One region of the Paenibacillus wynnii genome, then DNA from elsewhere that is predicted to be linked to it. Evidence: predicted binding sites of a transcription regulator. Region 1 holds the regulator's gene; the other holds the start of a gene.
The links. The regulator LexA, encoded in region 1, represses DNA repair genes until DNA is damaged. The targets are predictions, from matches to a motif close to CGAACATATGTTCG.
Positions count from the first base shown of each region.

Region 2: the regulator LexA is predicted to act here: its motif matches at 1,453-1,466, upstream of PWYN_RS16840 (YhjD family protein).

Region 1 is NZ_JQCR01000003.1:1,318,787-1,323,791, reverse strand. It holds gene PWYN_RS21455 (hypothetical protein) at 1-299, opposite strand, end outside; gene PWYN_RS21450 (hypothetical protein) at 441-680, opposite strand; gene PWYN_RS21445 (L,D-transpeptidase) at 786-1,124, opposite strand; gene lexA (transcriptional repressor LexA) at 1,295-1,921, opposite strand; gene PWYN_RS21435 (LysM peptidoglycan-binding domain-containing protein) at 2,103-2,495, shown strand; gene PWYN_RS21430 (DUF896 domain-containing protein) at 2,605-2,814, shown strand; gene PWYN_RS21425 (hypothetical protein) at 2,864-3,385, shown strand; gene PWYN_RS21420 (HAD family hydrolase) at 3,426-4,211, shown strand; gene metH (methionine synthase) at 4,604-5,005, shown strand, end outside.
Region 2 is NZ_JQCR01000003.1:356,591-361,595, reverse strand. It holds gene PWYN_RS16855 (beta-L-arabinofuranosidase domain-containing protein) at 1-15, opposite strand, end outside; gene PWYN_RS16850 (AraC family transcriptional regulator) at 282-1,136, shown strand; tRNA gene PWYN_RS16845 (tRNA-Leu) at 1,227-1,310, opposite strand; gene PWYN_RS16840 (YhjD family protein) at 1,491-1,937, shown strand; gene PWYN_RS16835 (hypothetical protein) at 2,017-2,232, opposite strand; gene PWYN_RS16830 (hypothetical protein) at 2,386-2,703, opposite strand; gene PWYN_RS16825 (xanthine phosphoribosyltransferase) at 2,796-3,368, opposite strand; gene PWYN_RS16820 (YkvI family membrane protein) at 3,534-4,649, shown strand; gene PWYN_RS16815 (AAA family ATPase) at 4,636-5,005, opposite strand, start outside.

The DNA of each region.
Region 1 (5,005 bases):
TCAATAATTTCACAGCCTAGAATTTGATCGAAAGAATAAAGGTTGGCTATGGCTTTTTTCTGCGAACTATAAGGAAAGGTTCCTATGGCTATTTTTCTTAAATTCTCATTATACGCAACGATACAGGATTTATTGGAAGCGATAAGCTGTCTAGGGAATTTCATTCTAAAAGAAGAGACTGCAGCAATTAACTTGTGGTGGTCAGTTATCGGAAACATTAAGATAAGCTTTATCATTGCCGCAATACATAACAAAGAAGCTCCGATGAAAGTAAATAGGTACATTAAAAAGATGAGCATAACAATACCCCCTATAACCTATGATTCAATGGTAACCTTTTGGTTAAAGCTCACTATTAATAAATATGTACTCTTTCTTGAAAGATACGTAATACAAATAGAAAAAACTCCCCCTTTATAGAAGGGGAGTCACAGGTGGCGCTAAATTAAAGCGATGGCTAACAACGTGAACAGGCTCAGCGTTAAGATTTGGTTACTATAAGGATTTCCATATGGATAGGGATAAAAGGCCGAGGTTTTAACGCGTCCACCTTGCTCCGGTTTGAGATAAACATTATTTCTGTCGACATCCATGATAACTCCCACATGTTGCTGACCATCCACAGTTAAAATACGCACCTTTTTGTTCTTACAGTGCAAGCAATTGTAATATGCATCCATAGATACAACCCTCCTCCTTTTCCTTATTAACTTATGGAGAATCGGATTGATGGTAACGGCAGAGTTGCTTAAATTTAAATTAATGTCCTTACGAGTCTAATCACGTCAGTTCCTTATTGTAACTCTTGTTCCTACATTAACCTTGCTTGCTAGTTCGAGCACGTCCGCATTATACATACGAATACAGCCTTGCGATACTCTCTTGCCGATAGATGAGGGGTTATTAGTGCCGTGAATGCCGTAGTGCGGCTTAGATAGCCCCATCCAGAAAGCTCCGAAAGGACCGCCGGGATTGAGCTGTTTGTTGATAATTGTGTATTCACCTTCGGGAGATCGGTTGAGTATCGTTCCAATTCCGACAGGAAATCCTCGGACGACTATATCATCTTCTAAAAGATATAACATGCGTTGAGACAAATCGACGATGATACGAATAGTTGGCATAATCATCAGCACTCCTTTCGATGTAGAATATGTTCCAACAGCCTAGGATGTTCAGAGTTGAAAGTCACAGCAGCGAACAGTGTAATAGGGTTTGTACAACAAAAAGGCTGATTTCGCAACATGATGCGAATCAGCCTTTTTGTTGTGCTCTGAAAAAATAAATAAGGAAATTAATGAATATCTCGGAACAATCCAATAACTCTGCCTAATATCGTTACGCGGTTAAGGCGTAAGGGTTCATAGGCCGGGTTCTCAGGCTGCAGGCGAATATGATCACGTTCTTTATAGAATGTCTTAACCGTTGCTTCATCTTCATCAGTCATAGCAACTACGATATCACCGTTGTCAGCCGTTTGCTGCTGCCGAACAATAACATAGTCTCCATTCATTATTCCTGCTTCAACCATACTGTCACCGAGAACGGACAGCATAAATACTTTGTTATCCCCTACAAAGTGAGAGGGTAGCGGAAAGTAATCCTCAATATTCTCTGTTGCTGTGATCGGTAGACCTGCAGTTACCTTACCTACAACCGGAACACGGGTGATCGTCTGTGCAAATTGATGAACGTTATCAGAATCTTCTTGACCCAGAAGTTCGATCGCGCGTGGCTTCGTGGGGTCACGGCGGATAAGTCCCTTCTTCTCCAGGCGGTCTAGATGACCATGAACAGTGGAACTGGATGCAAGTCCTACAGCTTCACCTATTTCACGAACGGAAGGTGGATAACCCTTGCTGCGGACTTCGCTACGTATAAACTCCAGAATCGCCAATTGACGACTTGAAATCTTGGACATCGGAATCAACCCCATATAGTAATGTTTGGGAAAATTATAACATAGAACTACCGTTCGTACAAACATAAGTTCTAAAACTAAAGAAAAGGGAACAATTGTTCGAAAATAGTATTGATTCAAACACATGTTCGTGTTATATTATTTTTGAAAGTAAGAACAAGTGTTTGGAGGGTGATATTTCATGTTAAAATATAGCACATACCGCAGCATTTATAAAGAGACACCGAGGGTTGATCCTATAGAAAATCGTTTTTCATCCGTTCGTATGATTTCGTCTTTATTTATGACCAAAGCATTCCGGCAGGCAAATTTGATTAAGGTCTTGATGATTCTCATGCTCGTAGTTTCCGGGTTTACAGTAGTAGGTAATGTCTTCGCCAGTTCTATTGCTCAGGTTAAACATCAGGAGAAAATAGTAGTCGTTGAACGTGGTGATACGCTTTGGAGTATTGCATTGAAGAATAAACCGTCTGACATGAGAACAGTCGTATATATAGAAGGAATTAAACAATACAGTGGGTTAGAGAACAGTAGTATTCAGGCAGGAGATATCTTATCTCTTCCTATTTATTAAGATTTAAGGAAGTGTGAATTACATATCGAAGAGCTTGCAGGGGGTAGACCTTGACAAGCTCTTTTTCTCATGGCAAAGTTAGTATGAATTTATAAGGGAGGGAAGAGCAGTGGATATCGATAAACTGGTCGCGCGGATTAACGAATTAGCACGCAAACAGAAGTCCGTTGGCCTGAATGAAGAAGAACTGGCAGAACGAGCGAAGCTTCGTGAAATCTATCTGGGCAACATACGGAATAATTTCCGTACTCAGTTGAACACTATTGAGATTGTAGATAATGATAAGCATGATAAAGGTAACAAGGGACTGTTACATTAATTCCTTTTTCCTTTTCATAGATATTACAGAACGACTAGGGGGAAATCACATGGCCCGTTCTTGGGAAAGAATGGTTCAACGCAACTCGCAAAAAATCAACCAGCAAAGAAAGAAAGCAGGCAAAGATTCAATTCATGCTTCCACTGTATCCACAAAAAGCGGAGATGTGTATAGAGGACGTAATATTGTTCTGCCTGTAGTACTGATAGGACTTGGAATTATGTACTGGATGGTCGGAACCTTAGATGAAGTAAAGGGCAATGGTTCTCTGATGAATTGGCTTGGGATCGTTCTTTATTTTGCTTTGGCAGCACTTCTTTTTTTCCGTCGTCCATACCTGAAGGTGGAACGTGCAAGACTCTCGACCTTCAAGTTTAACCGTGAACGCTTTCTTGGAGCGGCGGATATTGAGAAAATCGTTCTCTCCCGCGGTTCTGTAATCATTAAGCATAAGGGTAAGCGGATGAAATGGATTTTCTCCAAGTTAATCAATCGTTATGATACTGCAGTCATGGGAGAACGTTTGGAGCAGTTTGCCACAGCTAATAACATCACAATAGAACGCGAGTAGAATCACGCATCATGATTATTGAGGAAGAGGGAGAAATCTAATGCCGATTACCGCCGTACTGTTTGATCTGGACGACACGCTGCTCTGGGATGAACGCAGCATTGAGGAAGCATTTGAATTTACTTGTAAAGCAGCGGGAGATTCCGTTAACCCTCAGGAACTGGAGGAAGCGGTGCGCAAGGAAGCAAGAGGTCTATACGAATCCTACGAGACCTTCCCTTTTACTCAGATGATCGGGATTAATCCTTTTGAAGCTCTATGGGGGAATTTTACCGCAGGAGAGCAAAATGAATTTCGTCAAATGGAAAAGCTGGCTCCACTGTACCGCAAGGAGTCATGGCGCCGGGGACTTGCTGCTCTTGGCATCAATGATGAGGATCTGGCTCAGTCACTTTCGGAGACGTTTGCAGCTGAACGAAGAAGCAGACCTTATATTTATGAAGAGACCTTCCAGATTCTTAATCAGCTCCGCGGAAAAGTGAAGCTGCTGCTTCTGACGAATGGCTGTCCGGCTCTTCAACAAGAGAAGCTGGATGGAGTACCAGAATTAATACCCTATTTTGATCATGTCGTGATTTCGGGAAGCTTTGGCAAAGGGAAGCCGGATAAGGATATTTTCTTACATGCTCTTAATTTGCTGGAAATTACTCCGGAGCAGGGGGTAATGGTTGGCGACAAATTAACGACAGATATCCGCGGTGGACTGGCCGCCGGCCTGACCACGGTTTGGATTAACCGTACCGGAAAAGAACCAAATCCCGAGATCCAACCTCATTTTGAAATAGAGCATCTGGCAGATCTTATTCCATTAGTAGAGTCCTTATAAGTTCTATAAGATAGGTGTCCTATCAACCATCAACATGGTTGTTGGGGCATCTTTTTTTAATATATAAGGAAGTATAAGTTTTCAGTATACTTTGGACGGCAAAGCCGTTTCTTCTTGGATTTCGGTCGAAAATGTGATATATGTCACAAAATTGTGAACATCATTCGACAGGTGAGCCGTAATGAAAGAATTTTTGTGTGTATAATAAGACTTATAGATATAAAAAACCTTACTATGAATGAATACTTATAATGCAGAGTGGAAAGGAAGGCTTTTCGAATTCCCTATATTCTGCTAAACTTACTCTAATGTTTTACTGGGGGGATACTAAATTGGCTAAAATCACACTTGCTGAAAGCTTACAAAAACGAATATTAATTCTTGATGGCGCGATGGGCACCATGATCCAACAGGTCCCACTTACGGATGCAGACTTTGGCGGAGAGGAACTCGACGGATGTAATGAAATGTTGGTTCTAACTCGACCAGAGGTTATTCAGACCATACACGAGCAGTATCTCGAAGCAGGTGCTGATCTGATAGAGACCAATACATTCGGTGCAACCTCGGTTGTACTGGCGGAATATGATATACCTGAAAAAGCGCGCGAGATTAATCTGGTAGCCGCTGAGCTTGCCCGTAAAGCGGCAGACAAATATGATACGCCGGAACATCCGCGTTACGTTGTGGGGGCAATGGGCCCGACGACAAAGACTTTATCAGTCACCGGAGGTGTAACGTTCAAGGGGCTTGTTGAGAGTTATGAAGAGCAGGCTATAGCTCTAATAGAAGGC
Region 2 (5,005 bases), 960 kb from region 1:
GTTGTTCTTCTCCATGTCTGATTCTCCAGTCTCCGATACAGTGTTGTTAGTAATCACCCCCGGCTTGTTTTAAGCTTACGCCCTTTTATATATAGAATAAATAGTTCAAAGTTCGAATATGTGTTAAAAGGTTAGTATTAATTTTCACGTACCCGTTCTAACCCGTATTTCAATAAAGTCAATTAATATATAGATTGTTAACGCTTACTATGTTATTTTTATGGTGAGTGATTAAGCTTACTGTGTGTAAAAAGGTTAGAAAAGGTGGTGGAATAATCACAATGATCGCTTATGAGCTTCTAGTTGACACACCTCTCACCATGGAGATTACAGGTAAGTTTATTGCCCCGTCTCCGGAATGGATTCATCTCTCCCGATCTTTGCAGGATTATGAACTAATCGTTGTTACTGAAGGTACCTTGTATATTGCTGGGGATAATAACCACTTTGTGGTGAATAAAGGCGAGTTCCTGCTTCTCCCACCGTTAACGAATCAGCACGGCTACAAAGCTTCTAATTGCAGTTTTTATTGGCTGCATTTTCACTCCAAACAGGCACTCAAAGTGGTTGAAATCTCCAATACAGCTCCCGTTAATAAGCCGGGTCTAATTGTTATTCCGCAGCGAGGGAAGCTCAACAATGTTGAGAAGATCATCGTAATGATGAAACAGCTTCAGGATTCAGTCCGCTGCTATAATGAGAAAACACTTAACGATTACATGTCAACGGTGATCCTATGTGAACTCCATAACCAGCTTACTTCCTCCCGGCTCAGTTCACTCAAACGATCCAAACAGGAGCAGCTCTATAATGATATTGTGGATCATATTAAATGGAATCAGCATGAGCAGATAAAGGTCTCAGAGTTGGCCGATTATTTTGGTTATAACGAAAAGTATCTCTCCCATCTGTTCACGACCATCTCCGGTGTGTCGTTGAAGCAATACATTCTGCAGCAAAAGATGGAGATGGCCAAATTTATACTTACCGACACCAATCAAAACATCAATGAAATCGCCTCACAGCTAGGCTACAAGGATTGCCATAATTTCATGAAATCCTTTAAGAAAATTGTAGGGTTAACAGCGACTGAGTTCAGAAATGCCTACTCCAAACGACTACTTTTCTATAAGTGACGGCACTCCGAGGATGATGTTGCGGTATCCATATGACAACGCAAAAAAAAGCACCTACCGATTAGAATCGATAGGTGCTTTCACTTATTATGCGGTCGAGAGGACTCGAACCTCCACGGTATTGCTACCACACGGACCTGAACCGTGCGCGTCTGCCAATTCCGCCACGACCGCATATTATGATGATTCCGCTCTCGCGGTCACAAGATAGATCATACCATGCTGAAAAATAATCGTCAACATTTTTTTGAATTTTGTTAATTCAGTTTATTTTCTGCATAAATATTGCTATCATAGTTCGGTTTGGGTTATAATGAGAACAAAGGTTCGCATCCTATAAATGAGGTGATTTATATGGCGACTACTAAGATATCTACTCAAGACGCAGCAAGGGATATAACTCAAGAAGAACTGTCACTCGTAAGAAGCTACCTGCTGCTAACTTTCATTCATAAAGTCTTTGAGCGTGATTGCCGTGTCATCGGTAAGAGTGGTCTGTTCAAGACACCACAGCTATATATGGAACTGGTATCCACCGGAGCCAAGAAGACGTCATTAATGCTGAAGGAGGTCAAGCGTGAGCTGGAGCTTCATGATCTAAGAATCGTTACTATTCTTCAGGATGTACAAGGCGTAGTCGCCCGGTACCATTGCAGAGAATGCCCTGGTGAACTTAATATTTTGTGGCCGGGCTTTCGCCGTGAAATGATGCTGCGAATGCGTGCCTATCTAGGCCTCGCCACTGAATTTTCCGTCCTCAACCGTGAGGAACATGCGGAACAGCTGGCAATGATCCTCTAAAGCTCCGTAAGACAAATAAGGCTCCCTACTCATTTTGCTATGAGCGGGGAGCTTTTTTATCGATGTAATATAGACTGTCTTAGGACAAGACATCTGCCCTAGGTTCAGTAAAAGGCTGGAAGATATAATTCCGGTCCAGCTTCACCACCCGACGGTTCGGGCGGCGGATCATGACTTGAGTTTCGTCCCAGGCCAGTACAATCCCCTTAATATCATTACTTTCCAATCCGTCACGTACCACACGAATTTTCTCCCCTGAGATTCGGTATTCATTCAGTTGTTCATCACTAATCATCCTCTATATCCCCCTTCCTTCATACTATGTCCATTTCCTATCCAAAGAAAAACCAGGAGCCGGACACACAGAGTATAAAAAAGACCACAATGATAAATCATTGGGTCTCATGTAAGCAATAAAAAGAGATTATGCCTCTCTCATCCAATTCACCTATATCAGCGCTTCATTCTTCTCAAACCAAAAGTCGAGAACTTTAGCAGACATCACTCGTGTTTCAAGATACTCCACTTGCTTGGCTGTAAACTTCTCCCTCCAGGAGTAGGACAGCTCCTCACAAAGCCCTTTGATGGTCAGCAACTCTGACCAGGCTACATAGCGTTTGTACCAAAAAAACTGAGGATGTTCAATCATATAGGGATAAAGATCATCAAACTCCGTATGTTTGCAATCCAAAGCGCGCTCGAAGTGATCCTTAGCCTCGGTTAATTTATCAATAAAAAATTGCTCTGTCACCGGTTCTTTCCCCATTGTGACGCCTCCTCTCCTATGTCTATTTTTTATTATAAAGGAAAACTCAGAGGGTGAAAAGCAGTTGTTTCAAAATTGGGTACATTTCCCTCTTAATCGTCAAAAACAATCTTACCTTCACTTAGAGACATAATTCTAACCAAAGACTCCAAACGAATGCCTTGCTCTCTGATTGTACGGGCACCTGCTTGAAAGCTCTTTTCAACAACTACGCCCAACCCCACAAGCTCAGCCCCTGAGCGTTGAATGATCTTAATTAGCCCGCGTGCTGCATCACCGTTCGCTATAATATCATCTATGAACAAGATCTTATCCTCTGGCCCTATAAACTGGCGTGATAACATAATGTCGGTAACAATACCTTTGGTGAAGGAAGGTACTCTCTCGCACAATGCATCTGGATCAGCGAGCAAAGTCTTCTTGCGGCGTGCAAATACCAGCGGCACATTCATTACAAACGCGGTGGCAAATGCTACGGCAATACCCGAAGACTCCACGGTAACAATACGGGTAACCCCACTATCCGCAAATCGCTCAGCAAACTCCCGTCCCATATCCATCGTCAACTGGGGATCAACCTGATGATTCAGCAGAGCATCCAGTTTCAATACCTGATCCGAAATGACGATACCCTCTTCCAAAATCCGCTGCTTCAATACTTCCATGATTTCGAACCTCCAATACCTTTATAATTGCAGACCTTCCGCTGTAATAAATACCCACAGTCAGGGACAGGCGGAAGTCATGTCCTTCTGTTCCTCATCATAACCTGTACTATATGGACTGCACAAGGCAATCCTGCTAAAGACACACGGAGGGAGATCCATGAAATGAAAACAAAGGTCCGCACTTTACAGATTGCTTTCACTTATATTGGCACAATAGTCGGTGCCGGTTTTGCTACAGGACAGGAGATTCTTCAGTTTTTTACTCAATACGGCCGCTGGGCAATGCTGACCATTCTGGTATCCACGATGCTATTTATGTGGTTAGGCACCAAAATGATGATCATCGCACAGCGAATCAAAGCCGAATCCTATGAAGACTTCAATCGGCATCTATTCGGAGATTATGCCGGAAGCCTTATAAGTCTCTTTACACTTATCATTTTAATTGGTGTCAACAGTATCATGCTGGCAGGGGCAGGAGCTATCTTCGAAGAGCATCTTGGACTCCATTATCAAACCGGGCTGCTGCTGACAATCGTAGGATCTTATTTTCTTTTAAGACGAGGGATTTCCGGCATTATGCAAATAAACAGTACGGTTGTACCGCTGATGCTTACCCTATCAATCATCATCGTGATTAATACCCTTAAAATACCTGAAGCAGGACATTTCTTATGGCTTGATACAGAACGTAGCCCGATTCGGGCCTGGTTATCACCAATACTGTACACTGCCTTTAATCTAGGGATGGCTCAGGCTGTACTGGTTCCCCTTGCACGCCATACCAAGGATGTCAGAGCACTCAAATGGGGTGGAATCCTCGGTGGTGCTGGTATTGGTTTTATGTTGTTGACTGCACATTTCGCGATGAGTTCACAAATGCCTGGGATCCTACAATTTGAGATTCCAATGGGCAGCATTGCTTTTCAATTGGGCAGTATTGTACAGATCGTATACTTACTGCTTATTTCCCTAGAAATTTTCAGTACCTTTGTTGCTGACATTTATGGGGTCACGGTACAGCTTAAACAGCATTTGGCCATTGCACCAAAGCTTATCACACCGGGCGTGATGATCATCTGTTATGCCCTGAGCCAATTTGGCTTCAGTTCACTGCTATCCCTGTTCTACCCAATATTTGGAGGGTTATCCATTGTGTGGGTATATAAGCTAATCCTCAGTCCGATGACCCCTCCCCCTAAAAATAAAAATGACTCTAAAGATAGTGGCCATATTTACCTACATGCTAAACCTGTAACACGAACTACACGGAAATAATCTTTGCAGCAGGAATCAACGCGGCTGCCGCTTCAGCAACATGCCGATGGCAGGTCATCATCACAACCTGCCTGGAAACGGATAATTTGCCGAGTAATGAAAGGGCTGCATGCAGCCGTTGCTCATCAAAGTTAACGAATAAATCGTCAAACAGCAGTGGTAAAGGAGCCTGATGCGTCATCGTCTCCGCTAGAGCCAGTCTTAGAGCCAGATACAACTGCTCTGCGGTTCCTCTGCTGAGCAGACCGCTGTCCACTAAGCCAGCATCCCTGTGCTCTGCTTTGAGTACCTTGTGTCCTAGTGTCATTACGACCCGCCGATATTCCCCTTCAGTCAAGTGCTCAAAATAAGCGGAT